2 regions of the Sedimentibacter sp. zth1 genome follow, and region 2 is predicted to be linked to the other one. Evidence: riboswitches for the same ligand, from Rfam matches in the RefSeq annotation. Region 2 holds a riboswitch; the other holds the start of a gene.
What was found. A riboswitch is a leader RNA that binds a small molecule or an ion and turns the genes downstream of it on or off. The one in region 2 is predicted to bind thiamine pyrophosphate.

Region 1 (7,464 bases), 1.3 Mb from region 2:
TTCATAAATTGTTTTAAACATTTCAATCAGCTCTTCAAAACTAATATTACACAAGTTTGATTTTTCAATAATTTTTGACATTTCTTCCTCTATGTATTTGAGAGCTTCTTCTTTTATTAAATTAATATTTTTAGCTGCAACAAAGCTTCCTTTTCCCGTCACAGAAACTATAAAGCCTTCTTTTTCAAGCTCTTCATAAGCGCGTTTTGTTGTTATTACGCTTATTCTCAATTCTTTTGCAAGTAACCTCATTGATGGTAAGGCATCATTATCCTTGAGTTCTCCAGAAATTATGCATGCTTTAATCTGAGAAACTATTTGTTCATATATTGGTTTATCACTCGAGTTACTAATTAGAATATTCATTATTTTTTTCACCTTTAATATATATTGTATATATACAGTATATACAATATTACACCATTGTCAATAGTTTATTTATATAATTTTAAATATTTTTTACACTCTATATCAAGTAAATATGTTTGAATTTACACAACTCAACTAACACTTGAGTGGATTTTTATGAAACTAAAGCATTGCTTGCTTTAATTTTTTTACACATTGTGGTAGTCTTTTACTATAAGTTAATGCTTTATCGATAGAGTAAATAATAACACGAGGAGATAATTTATGTTTCAAACAAAAACAGTAGGTAGAAAAATATTTGAACTAAGAAAGGAAAAAAATATAACACAAATGGAGCTTGCTGATTTACTAGGAGTAAGCTATCAGGCGGTAAGCAATTGGGAAAGAGGAAACTCAATGCCAGACATTTCAAAATTATCTGATTTATCTAGAATTTTAGGTATAAGTATAGATGATTTGTTAAATGATGAAAAATCATCTACCATTATTAAAAATGTAATTGGCGGAACAGAGGAAGAATACATAAAAGAAAATGAAGTTTCATTAGATGAAATCAATGATATTGCACCTATATTAAAGCCTAATCAAACTGAAAAAATAGTTGATAAAGTAATTGAAAGTAGCAATGAAAATTTTAAATTTGAAGACATAGTTGCAATAGCACCAAACTTGGATGAGGATTTTCTATATACTTTAATTAAAAATTGCATAGATACAGCTACATTAGAAGATGTACTATCCATAGCTCCATTTCTTGATGAAGATGATATTGACGAATTAGCTATTGGTCTTTTAGACGCCGACAATGTAAATACTAAAATTGTAGTGAGTTTAGCACCTTTCATGACTGAGGATGGATTAGATACTATTGTAAACAAATATAGTGATAAGATAAATATAGAAGCTATTGCATGCTTTTTAGATGAAGATACTGTAAGTGATTATGCAAAAAAGATGTATAATTTAAATGAATTTGATAAAATCATAAAAATTGCATGCTACATGGATAGTGATGATGTTGCTGAATTAGCTTTAAAAGCTGCTAAAGATGATAATATACATTTTGTAACTACAGTAGCACCATATATAGATGATGAGGATGAACTTCATGAAATTGCAAGCATATTGGTAAAAAAGCATGGAATTAGCGGTATTAAGGGTATCATGCCTTTTCTATAAAATTTTTAATATATGTTAAATTATTTTCACTCTAAAAAGCACAGGAATTAGCCATTCCTGTGCTTTTGTCGATTTAAAAACTATATTTGTTGGTTTATATTTAATACTAACAATAATGTTATAAACTATCTGCTAACCAAAAAAACTTTATCCAATGCTTTAGTTTTCTTAAGTGCTGTAACAAGCAAAGCACCTATAATTGTTCCGCCAAATGTGCTTATAAAAAATGGTATAACATATAAAAATAATGATGCTTCTTTTCCCATTATTAAAGTAGCTACAGGATATGCTAATATCCCACCAATAATAGATGTTCCAATAAGTTCACCCAGATATACCAAAGGTAAATTTTTAAAATATTTATACATCAATCCACACAAAAGTGCACCACACATACTACCAGGGAAAGCTAACAAAGAGCCTGTACCAAGGAGATTTCTGATAAGACTTGTTACAAATGCCACAATTACATTGTATACAGGGCCTAAAAAAACTCCCCCTATAATATTTACAAAATGCTGTACTGGAAAGCATTTAGATGCTCCAAAAGGAATAGAAAAAGGAGAGCATACAACAGCAACAGCACATAACACGCCTGCAAAGGCTAATTTCTTTGTACTAATTTTTTTCATTACATAATCCTTTCTAAGTAAATATTAAATTTTTCTCTAATTATCATTATGAATTCTGTTATTAAGCTAATGATAATTTTGAAATCATTTTATAATATTAAATTTATGTATAATGTTTTTATTATTTTCAGTTTTTAATCTCTACTTTTTCACCAGATAAGATTTTGTTTGTTGTTCTCATAGCACACATTTTTCCACACATAGTACATGTATGTTTTTCAGAAGGTTTTGCACTTTCATAGTATTCTTTTGCTTTTTCTTTATCAAGAGCACATTCGAACATATCATCCCAGTCTACTCTTCTTCTTGCATCACTCATTTTATAGTCTATTTCTTTTGCACCTGGTATTCCTTTTGCTATATCTGCCGCATGTGCCGCTATTTTTGAAGCAATTATACCTTCTTTAACATCATTTAAGTCAGGTAATCTCAAATGTTCAGCAGGTGTTACATAGCATAAGAAGTCTGCACCGTTTGCAGCTGCAATTGCTCCTCCAATAGCTGATGTTATATGGTCATAGCCCGGTGCAATATCAGTTACTATAGGTCCTAATACATAAAATGGTGCGTTATAGCAAAGCTTTTTCTCTAATTGCATGTTTGCAGCTATTTCATTCATTGCAACATGTCCCGGTCCCTCTACTAGAACCTGAACATCTTTTTCCCATGCACGTTTTGTTAAATTCCCTATTTCTATAAGTTCAGCTATTTGTCCAGCATCTGTACTGTCGTTTATACAGCCTGGTCTTAGAGCATCACCTATACTTATTGTCACATCATATTCTCTCAATATATCAAGAACTTCATCATAGAACTCATAGAAAGGATTCTCATTTCCTGTCATTTCCATCCATGCAAATAGCAATGATCCACCTCTTGATACTATATTTGTCAATCTTTTTTGTCTTTTAAAAGCTTCTATAGCTCTTTTATTAATACCTGCATGTATAGTTAAAAAGTCTACACCTTCCTTTGCATGTGCTTCTACAACTCTTAAAAAATCCTTTGCAGTAATATCAAGCAAATCCTTTTCAAGATATCCTACAGCATCATACATAGGAACTGTACCTATCACAGCTGGAGAAAATTCTATCAATTCTTTTCTAAATTTATTTGTCTTTCCGTAGTTACTCAAATCCATTATAGCAGCACAGCCATGCTCTACAGCTAGCTTAGCTTTTTTCATTTCTAGTTCATAATCCATTAAATCTCCTGAAATTCCAAGATTAACATTGATTTTTGTTCTTAATCCTTTTCCGATTCCTTCAGCAGACAATGATTTGTGATTAATATTTGCAGGTATACATATTTCACCACAAGCTACCTCTTTTAATATATACTGAACATCAACATTTTCTTTCTTTGCAACCAATTCCATTTCAGGTGTAATTATACCTTTTTTAGCCGCTTCCATTTGTGTTTTATAATTTCTCATTTTTTCACCTTCCTATTTGCAGACAAACTTTCTGACCTACCATTGCTTTTAACCTATCAACTATTTCTCTATGAGAAATGGGTTATGGCATAAAAAAATCCTCACTGTTTTACAGGAGGATTAACATCACAAAGCTATATGTTTTGGCTCCCTACGACAGTATTAACTGACAGGTTCTAAGGGTCAGGTTTTATCCTTCTCAACTAAATTAGTTCCCCTGCAAATCTTTATTTTATTTTTACAAGTTCATTGTATCTCATAAGTCAAACATTGTCAATTGATTACAGCATCTATTTTATTCAAGTAACTCTATTGAAAAATATATCATATCATCTTCCGTTATTTCATTGCCCTTGTTAATTTCAAGTTCTTCAGGCGTGAATTTGCCAAATGCGTACCTTTCAATTGCTTGTTTCATATCTTCATCGCCCTCTTTTATTAGAAATTCGGCACACACCTTTATCCATCTCCAATCCTTCGTAGCAACCAACGCTTTTGCTACTTGTTTAAATGAAGATTTTCTTTCTGGATAAATATTATCATCTATATCAATTAAATCAATATCATCTATATCTATCGCCCCATATTTATTACCAATCTTAAACAAAAATGTATTATAAATTAAATAACATCTAATATTTTCTGTATCTAATATAGTTTGAATGCTTTGTTTTTCAAACTCACCTCGAATTGTTCTACTTTCAAGTTGTTTTTCATTATTGGAATTCTTAAATGAAATAAATGTCGTAATTCTAGGAAAATTATGAATTGCATACTCAATCAAAAAGCTATCACCTAAGTCAGTTTGTATAATTTCTTTTCTTGTATTAATATCTTCATCAAACATATGCTCAATTGAATACTTTAGACAAAAATAGAATATTACAGCCAGAATAAACAAAACAATTAGTATTATTATTAAGATTTTTCCTATGATTTTTTTATTTAGCCTCAATATATATCACACCTTCCATCTATTTTTCATTCTCCAACATATTAAAGATAAAATTAATATAATTATTTCTTATAGTAATGCTTTGATTATATGTAAACTTTTCACCTTTTAACAAAGGCCATCCAATTCCATAATAACTATCATTTGTATATTTATTTACCTTTTCCCTAAAAGAATTTCTATTATCAGAACCAACTAGATTTGTTACAAAATTAGTAAATCTAAATCTTGAATTCGGTATTTGATTATAAAATTTTTTCATCAACAGAGCTATTGATGTTGATGGATTAATTTTTTGGTATATATTAACTGCATCAACATCTGCATATAAATCAGTCATAGAAAAACTAGAATTATCATTACCAATAAGTTTGTTAAATTCATTGCTTATTTCAATACTATTATTTGAATTTGATGTTTTAACTTTTATTTCAAGCATAAGTGTTTGTAAATCTCCTGCCCAGCCTGACAAATCATCTATATGATATTCGGGCATAAACTTAGAAGCTAATTTTGTTTTTGTGTTGTAACCATCATTCAAATTTGATTTATAAATTAATCCAGTTAATGTAGCAGCTAAATGTGTTATTTCTATTTTATTATAGTCAGCATCTGTTATAAACATACTATTGCCATCACTTGCATGTTTGAAGTATTCAGCAACTTTAGGATTTTGTGTTTCAACATAATTTATAAAATCATAATCTATTTTTCCTCCAGCTAGATCCCACTTATTTATGCAATAAGCAGAATTAAATTGCCTAATATACATACATAACAGCCAATTAGTATCAATATTTTTGTTAACACTGTAACACTGTGCTAATGTATTAAGTGAACCAATATTTTTAAACAAAGTACGATTGAGATTAGGATCTGAAATATTTGAGTTTAGTCTAACATTATTTATACTTTTCAGAAATTCCTCTTGCATAGAAATTTCTGTTCCATTAGTTGGTTTCTTTGTAATAAACGCAATATTTGATTGATTTAAGTCTTGTACAGCAGCACTACTTACATACTTGCTACTAGTTACAGATGCTATTTTTTCTCTCAACTCTTTTTTTGTTAATGATTTGTTTCTGTATATATTGCCACCCCTTGCATCTTCCGCCTTTTGATGTGCAGCCTCCATAGCCTCAGTATCTCCGCGTTTTTTTGCCTCTATATATTCATTAGTAGCTTCAACTATCTGTGCTTGTGCTTCATCTGACCTATCACTGTCGCCCTCTTCCCAATGTCCAGTAGGGTCAGTGTACATTATTGGTTCATTATGGCAATATGTGTATACATTCAAGCTAAGTGGGTCATTTGGATTTCCTGTGTATGTATCCTCTGTTATAAACCTTGCTATCTTACTATCATAGTATCTTGCATTTAGATAATATAGGTCTGTTTCCTTGTCATACTGATATCCTGCATAGGTTATGTTGTTATTTACATCCCCTGTTTGACTTATTATATTACCAAATGCATCATAGTCATATGTACCTTTAACTTCTCCGTTTGGTGATATAAGTGCTGTAACATCTCCGTGAGCATTGTACATATAGTAGTATTCTTCTGATGTACCATTTTCCTCTACTAATCGATATAGTAGAGTTGTACCATATACATTCTTTGCTAGTTGATTGCCTGTACTATCTGTTTCAAGTATAACCTTATCAGCCTCGTAAAGATAAAGTGTTGTATTGTTTTCAACTGTCTTTTCTACCCTATAATCCTCTGCATTGTAATTGTATGTGCTTGTTGTACTGCCTTCTTTTAACATTACAAGACGATTGAAATTGTCATAACTGTATAATGTAACATCGTTTGAGCCTGTTCCTTGGTCTGTGTTTTTGACAATTTCAAGTCCAAAACTTGGCATGTTTTGTATGTCAGTAGGTGTATTTGCATCTGTAATTTTCATGGTGCTTTTTATTTTACTTTTTAAGTTACCGTTATTGTCATATTTATATATTGTTTTTTCTGTCTTTTTATCTGATAGCTTTGTTTCTGCGGATATCAGCCTGTTTTGTTCATTGTATATATAGCTTGTGCCTGTTAGGTTTTCTCCTGCTGCCACTATTTCTGTTTTTCTATTACCTGCTTTATCAAAGCTATAGCTTGTTATCTTACCATTTGGCTCTGTTACTTTTTCAAGCCTGTTTAGGCTGTCGTATTCATATATTGTTGTTCCATCATTTGTTGTCTTTGATGTTTGGTTCTCTGCTGCATCATAGGTATATGTATAGCTTTGTAGAACTGTTCCATCTGATTTTAGGTTTCTAAGTTTTTTAACTTTATTATCCTTGTAATATGTATATGTTTCTTTTGTTCCTTCTGGATATATTATACTTTTTCTGTTCCCATTTGTATAGTAGGTATATTTTGTTATTTTATCTCCAGTTTTTACACTATATAAACGTCCTACTTCGTCGTATGTTTTTTCTGATATATTCCCCTTAGGGTCTGTTGTTTTTTCTACTATATATCCTGATATATTGCTAGGTATATCATACTGATATATTGTTTGTCCTATCACTGGTACTGTCTTAGCTGTTACTCTATTTTGCTCATCATATACTCTTGTAGTTGTACCTGTAGAATCTGTCATTGTAAGTAAATTCCCGTTATTGTCATAGGTATAGCTTTTTAACTCACCATCTGCATTTTCACTAAGTAATCTACCAAATATATCATAGGTATAGGTTGTTTTTTTATTTTTTCATTAACATTTATTATCCTGATATTAGCTAATTTAGCTTGTTATACAAATGAGGGTATTAAAAGCTATTAAAGCAATAGTTTTTAACACCCTCATTCTTTTTATTTAGTTAAGAATTTCTCTGTCCCAACTGAAACATAATTAACTTAATAAATAAATTTTTATTGAATTTTCATTTCTAAAT
Region 2 (7,464 bases):
TGAAAAAGCTTGAACCAGAAATGGTTGGAATTGGTCCTTTAATTATACACCCTGATACCCCATTAAGAAATTTTAAATGTGGTTCGCTAAGTAAAACGTTTACATGTTTAGCTTTAACGAGATTATTGTTACCTGATGTACTACTTCCAGCTACTACAGCTTTAAATGTTGTTGATCCTAATGGATGGGGGAAGGCTTTAAAAGTTGGAGCAAATGTTATAATGCTAAATCTTTCTCCTGGGTATTTACGAAAAAAGTATGAATTGTATAAAGGTAAAGCTGAAGTAGTTGATGAAGCAATAAAATATTTTGAAGAAGTAAAAGAAATAATTAATAAAGCTGGTTACGAAATGGATATGTCAAGAGGAGATCATAAGAGGTGGAAAAGGAAAGAGGGGATATGCTGTGAATAATACACCTAGTTCAAATAGAATTCATATAACGATATTTGGTAAAAGAAATGTAGGAAAATCTTCGCTTTTAAATGCAATTGTTGGACAAGATGTTTCACTTGTATCATCTATAAAGGGAACGACTACTGATCCAGTGAATAAAGCTATGGAGTTAATTCCATTAGGTCCTGTTTTGTTTATTGATACTGCTGGTTTGGATGATGAAGGTGAATTAGGTTCTCTTAGAGTACAAAGAACGCTGAAGGTTCTTGCTAAGACAGATTTTGCAATATATGTTATGGGGATTAATGATATTGATGAAAGTGCTTATAAAGAAGCAGAGAAAAATTTCAAGAAATTTCATATTCCTTTTATGACTGTAATAAATAAAATGGATACTGTTTCTAAAGAAAATTTAAAAAATATAAGGGAAAAATATAAAGATTGGCAAGTGATATCTTCAACTAGAGGCGATAATATATTACAGCTTAAAGACGAACTGATAAAAAAAATACAGGCTGATAAAAAAGAAATACCAATTGTAGGTGATTTAGTTCCATATAATGGAAAAGTAGTCTTGGTAGTTCCTATTGATTCAGAAGCTCCAAATGGTAGGCTTATTTTGCCACAGGTACAGTTAATAAGGGATTGCTTAGACCATGGAATAAAGAGTTATGTAGTTAGAGATACAGAACTCAAGTCAGCTCTTTCTGACTTGAAGGATATTGATTTAGTTATTACGGATTCACAGGCATTTAAGAAAGTAAATGAAATAGTACCTGCAAATATTAAATTAACATCATTTTCTATATTACTTTCGAGAGTAAAAGGAGATATAGATGAATTTTTGAAGGGAATTAATGCTATAGAAAAATTGAGAGATAATGCAAATATATTAATATCAGAAAGCTGTACACATAATCAAAGTCATGAAGATATAGGTAGAGTGAAAATCCCAAGAGGGCTTAATAAGTATACTGGAAAGAAGTTTAATTATGATTTTAAAACAGGGCAAGATTTCCCAACGGACTTAGGGAGATATGATCTAGTGATTCATTGTGCATCATGTATGTTTAACAGAAAAGCTATGAGTACAAGAATAGAATTTTGCAGAGAAAAGAATGTACCTATTACTAATTATGGAATGCTTTTAGCCTATTTAAGCGGCATATTGCCGAGAACAATAGAGATTTTTAAAACTTTTAAAGGAGGTTATTAAATTGTCAAAATTAAAACCTGAGGAATGGGCAGCACAAGTAGTAAAACAAAAGGAAATTGATAAGTATTTAATTAATGGAAAGAGTTTTATTGATGAGGAAACGATTAATAAAAAACTAGCTAGTAATCAAAATCCAGATAAACAATTTATAAGGGATATTATAAAAAAATCTCTTTCGATAACTAGATTGGATCCAGATGAAACAGCTGCATTATTAAATGTAAAAGATGAAGATTTATGGGAAGAACTATATGAGGCAGCAGGAGAAGTAAAACGAAAGGTTTATGATAATAGAATCGTATTTTTTGCACCATTATATTGCAGTAATCTTTGCGTTAATAGCTGTTTGTATTGTGGATTTAGAAAAGAAAATCCTGATGAAAAACGTAGAATTTTAAATATGGAAAAAATAAAAAAAGAAACTGAATGTGTTATAGGTGAAGGACATAAAAGAATGATTGTAGTTTATGGTGAGCATCCTTTATCTGATGCTGATTATATGGCTGATTCAATTAGAGCCGTATATAGTGTTAAGAAAAAAGCAAAACATGGGTATGGCAATATCAGAAGAGTAAATATTAATGCAGCACCTATGTCAATAGTAGATTTAAGTAAATTACATAAAGTAGGTATTGGAACTTATCAGGTTTTCCAAGAAACTTATAATCGTAAATTATATGAAAAGATACATCCAGCTGGCCCAAAATCAAATTATTTATGGAGATTGTATTCGTTACATAGAGCAATGGATGCAGGTATTGATGATATAGCAATAGGTGCATTATTTGGATTATATGATTGGCGTTTTGAAGTTATGGGACTTTTATATCATACAATTGATTTAGAAAGACAATTTGGTATTGGACCACATACTATTTCTTTCCCTAGAGTAACTCCAGCAATTGGTTCAGAACTTAGTACTCAATCAAAATATTTAGTTAATGATGCTGATTTTAAAAAATTAGTTACTGTATTACGTTTATCCGTTCCTTATACTGGATTGATTGTAACTGTTAGAGAAAAGCCTGGAATAAAAAGAGAAGTAATTAAGGTTGGATGTACTCAAACAGATGCATCAACTAAGATTGGTATTGGTGCATATAGTGAAAAAGCTAATCCTAAAGATGATGATACGCAACAGTTTACGCTTGGTGATACGAGAAGATTGGATGAAGTTATAAAAGAATTTGCAGATATGGGCATGATAGCATCATTTTGTACAGCGGGCTATAGATGTGGAAGAACTGGCGATAAAATAATGGGATTATTAAAAGAATGTGTAGAAGGAAAATTCTGCAAGCTGAATGCTGCTCTTACTTTTAGAGAATATCTAAATGATTATGCTTCTGAAGAAACAAGGGTAGTAGGAGAAAAGGTATTGTTAAAAGAAATTGAAAAAATTAAAACAATGCCATTTTATCAAGAACATAATATAGTACAAAAATTTAATCAATATTATGAAAGGATTTCAAATGGAGAAAGGGACTTGTATTTATAAGGAGTTAATAGATATTGCTAAAGGTAAGACGTCAAAAGATAAACTAAATAGTATTGCAGAATTTGTCTATCAAAAATACAATGTAAAGATAAATTTTTGTCAGATATTTGGAAATCGATGGTCTTTTTATGCTGGTTCGATTGATTTAATTACAGTTCAGGCTCGTATTAAGTTGACAGATAAAATAGGAATATTTATTGAAGACAATAATTTGGATGAACATGTTTGGAATGAGTTATTATCAGATATAAAAAAAGTAATTTAAAGCAGTAAAATACACCTTTTTCCCTTTGATATGCTCCCCTTAAGGTAGACAGTAGAAATAAATAAACTGTTTATTTTAAGGAGGAGTATTTTTTATGGGAAGGAAATCTTAACTAGCTAAATATATACTTGATGGAGAAGAAGGTTTCAAGGATCATACAGTTGTATATGTAATTAAATGATTGACATATAATAATAATTGTAATATACTTTCATTGATTAGATATTCGGGAGCTTGTTTATAGGCTGAGAGGAAACTTTAGTTTCGACCGTACCTGATTTGGATAATGCCAACGTAGGGATAAATTATTGATTATAAATATTAAAGTATTAATCACGAAAATTTATAGGGCATATCCGAATGGGTATGTCCTTTTCTTTGTTATTTAAATCGATAACTATTTGCCAGAATAATCTAAATAAATTATTAGGAGTTAAAATGAATAAATCAACAAAATTAACAAATGCTAGCCAAGGGCTATTGTGGTTTGGTGCTGCTATATCATTGGCAGAAATATTGACAGGTGCTTTAATTGCTCCAATTGGATTTGAAAAAGGATTATTAGCAATTGTAATTGGACATGTTATAGGATGCGTTATATTGTATTTTGCAGGATTAATTGGAGCAAAATCTAAATTATCAGCTATTGAATCAACTCGTTTATCATTTGGAAAATATGGTTCTTATATTTTCTCTGTTCTAAATATTCTACAACTTGTTGGTTGGACAGCAGTTATGATAATCAATGGTGCAAAAGCTATAAATGTAGTTACGCTTAATTCATTCAATTTTCAAAATGAAATAGTTTGGTGTGTTTTGATTGCTGCACTTATGGGTGTGTGGATAATTATTGGATTTGAAAATTTGAGCAAAGTTAATAAAATAGCGGTAAATTTATTATTTATATTTGTTGTTATTTTAGGATTTGTAGTGTTTAAGTCTAATTCAAAAATTGTATTTGATGCATCGCAAAGTATATCATTTGGTGCTGCTGTAGAATTAAGTGTTATTATGCCTTTATCATGGTTGCCGTTGATATCAGACTATACTAAAAGTTCTAAAGATGAGACAAAGGGTACTCTATTTAGTGCTATAGGTTATTTTATCGGAAGTTGTTTTATGTATATCATAGGTATTGGTGCAGCATTATATGCAGGAAATTCTGATATTTCAGTTATTTTATCAGCTGCTGGTTTACCAATTATTGCACTTGTTATAGTAATGTTTTCAACTGTAACAACAGGATTCTTAGATGTTTATTCTGCTGCTGTAAGTTATGTTAATCTTAATAAAAAGGCAAACGAAAAAATAATTTCAGTTATTATTTGTATCATAGGATTAGTAATAGCTATAACTGTACCAACGAGTCAATTTGAACCGTTTCTATATCTTATAGGTTCAGTATTTGCACCATTATTTGCAATTACAATAACAGATTTCTTTATAATTAAAAATAATAAATTGAATAAAAACAATGTATTTAATTTAAAAAATTCTATTATATGGGTTATAGGCGTTGTATTATATCGAATTTTCATGAATATAGATACAATATTAGGTAGTACATTGCCTGTAATGGTTGCTATATCTATAATCTGTATAGTAGTAAATTACATAATAAAATCAATAAAAAAATAATATCTTTTGGAGGAAAAGACAAAATGTTTGAACAAATAATAACTAATGTAAAGAATAAAACACCACTTGTGCACGCGATTACAAATTATGTTACTGTAAATGACTGTGCAAATGCAATCCTTGCTTGTGGAGGTTCACCAATCATGGCTGATGATGCAAATGAGGTTGAAGATATAACAAGTATATGTAACTCACTTGTTATTAATATTGGAACATTGAATAAGAATACAATTGAAGCAATGGAGCTTGCAGGTAAAAAGGCAAATGAGATTGGGCATCCTGTTATTTTGGACCCAGTAGGAGTCGGTGCTTCTGCATTGAGAAATCAATGTGTTAGTAGACTTTTGAAGTCAGTTAAATTTTCTGTTATTAGAGGAAATATATCAGAAATAAAATCTGTTTATAAAGGTAGTGGTTCAACAAGTGGTGTTGATGCAAATCAAGCGGATATCGTGACAAAAGACAATATAGATACAACTATTGAAATTGCAAAAGAGTTAAGTAAAACTACAGGAGCGGTTATAGCAATTAGCGGAGAATATGATATTATCACAGATGGTAAAAAAGCTTATATAATTAAAAATGGACATCCTGTGATGACAAAAATTACTGGCAGTGGTTGCATGTCAACTAGCGTGATTGGAGCTTTTGTCGGAGCGAATTATGAGGCTATATTGGATAGCACAGCTGCTGCGGTTGCGTGTATGGGGCTATCAGGTGAGTTAGCTTGTGAAAAAATAGTTAAAAAAGATGAAGGCTTATCTTCACTTAGAACATATATGATAGATTATATAGGCAAGATGGATGAAAAAATGTTAAATAGAGGTATTAAAATTGAAATTAAATAAAAATACAATGCTTATGTATGTTGTAACGGATAGAACTTGGCTAGGTAACAACAGTTTAGCCGAACAAGTTGAAGAAGCAATAAAAGCTGGTGCTACATTTGTACAGCTTAGAGAAAAAGATGCAACTCATGATGAATTTTTACAATTAGCTAAAGAAATTAAAAAAATTACTGATAAATACAATGTACCATTTGTTATAAATGATAATATTGATATAGCTGTTGAAGTTGATGCAGATGGTGTACACATTGGTCAAAATGATGAGGAACTTTTAAGTGCAAGAAAAAGATTAGGTGAAAATAAAATTATTGGTGTTTCTACACAAACTGTTGAGCAGGCCAAATTAGCAGAGAAAAATGGAGCAGATTATATAGGGGTGGGTGCAGCATTTTCAACTAGTACAAAAAATGATGCAGATACATTACCACATCAACAATTTGTAGATGTATGCTCTTCTGTATCTATTCCAGTTGTAGCGATTGGTGGAATAGATAAAGATAATATCATGAAGCTAAAAGAAACACATGTTGATGGTGTAGCAGTTATATCTGCTATATTTGCAAAAAAGGATATATATAAGGCAACTTCAGAATTATTAGATTTATCGAAGCAAATGGTAAATGATTAATGAAGTACGCAATATTTGATTTAGTTTTAATGAAATGGAGGATATATTATGAAAAAAGTTTTAACAATTGCTGGTTCTGATTGTAGTGGTGGAGCAGGTATTCAAGCTGATATAAAGACTATAACTGTTCATAGAATGTATGCAATGAGCGCTATAACTGCACTTACAGCTCAAAATACTACGGGGGTATATGGTATATTAGAGGCTGACAAAGATTTTGTTGCTAATCAAATGGATTGTATATTCCAAGATATTTATCCTGATGCTGTAAAAATAGGGATGGTTTCTAATGCTGAAATAATAAAAATTATAGCTGATAAGCTAAAGGAATATAATGCACAAAACATAGTTTTAGACCCAGTTATGGTTGCTACAAGTGGTAGTAAGCTTTTGAATGATGATGCAATTGATACGCTTGTCAATAATTTGATTCCTCTTGCAACGGTTATAACTCCAAACACAAGAGAAGCAGAATGCTTAACTGATATACAGATAGAAACAAAAGAAGATATGGAATTAGCAGCAAAGAAAATTTCAGAAAAATACAAAGGGTATATATTAATAAAAGGTGGCCATTTAAAAGAATGCAGTGATGATTTATTATTTGTAAATGGTGTGTCATATTGGTTTGAACAGGAAAATATTCAAAATGACAATACTCATGGAACAGGCTGTACATTATCTTCTGCAATAGCATGTAATCTTGCAAAAGGTTTAGATATAGTTGAAAGTATTAAAAATGCAAAAGAATATATAACAGGAGCTTTAAAAGCAAATTTAAACATCGGAAAAGGCAGTGGACCTTTAATGCATAACTTTAATATATAAATATTTGAATTAAGGCAATAATCAAAAATGGTATCTATACTTTAAAAAGATACCATTTTTGACTGTCAATTTCATATTTTATTTCATATATATCTTTTTCGTTCTGAAGGCATGTAAATACAATTCTGTGATTTCCAGCAAGAAGCTC

Region 1: another riboswitch for thiamine pyrophosphate. It lies ahead of thiC (phosphomethylpyrimidine synthase ThiC); the one in region 2 lies ahead of cytX (putative hydroxymethylpyrimidine transporter CytX).

The regions. Positions count from the first base shown of each region.
Region 1 covers NZ_CP071445.1:1,781,717-1,789,180, forward strand. Annotated here, with positions in the region: gene JYG23_RS08870 (GntR family transcriptional regulator) at 1-366, opposite strand, end outside; gene JYG23_RS08875 (helix-turn-helix domain-containing protein) at 634-1,548, shown strand; gene thiW (energy coupling factor transporter S component ThiW) at 1,674-2,180, opposite strand; gene thiC (phosphomethylpyrimidine synthase ThiC) at 2,308-3,615, opposite strand; TPP riboswitch at 3,747-3,844, opposite strand; gene JYG23_RS08890 (hypothetical protein) at 3,911-4,570, opposite strand; gene JYG23_RS08895 (RHS repeat-associated core domain-containing protein) at 4,590-7,169, opposite strand; partial or broken gene JYG23_RS15155 (hypothetical protein) at 7,197-7,250, opposite strand; gene JYG23_RS08900 (hypothetical protein) at 7,442-7,464, opposite strand, start outside.
Region 2 covers NZ_CP071445.1:469,657-477,120, forward strand. Annotated here, with positions in the region: gene hydE ([FeFe] hydrogenase H-cluster radical SAM maturase HydE) at 1-413, shown strand, start outside; gene hydF ([FeFe] hydrogenase H-cluster maturation GTPase HydF) at 406-1,611, shown strand; gene hydG ([FeFe] hydrogenase H-cluster radical SAM maturase HydG) at 1,613-3,109, shown strand; gene JYG23_RS02290 (hypothetical protein) at 3,084-3,374, shown strand; TPP riboswitch at 3,591-3,693, shown strand; gene cytX (putative hydroxymethylpyrimidine transporter CytX) at 3,813-5,012, shown strand; gene thiM (hydroxyethylthiazole kinase) at 5,036-5,860, shown strand; gene thiE (thiamine phosphate synthase) at 5,847-6,488, shown strand; gene thiD (bifunctional hydroxymethylpyrimidine kinase/phosphomethylpyrimidine kinase) at 6,537-7,316, shown strand; gene JYG23_RS02315 (hypothetical protein) at 7,351-7,464, opposite strand, start outside.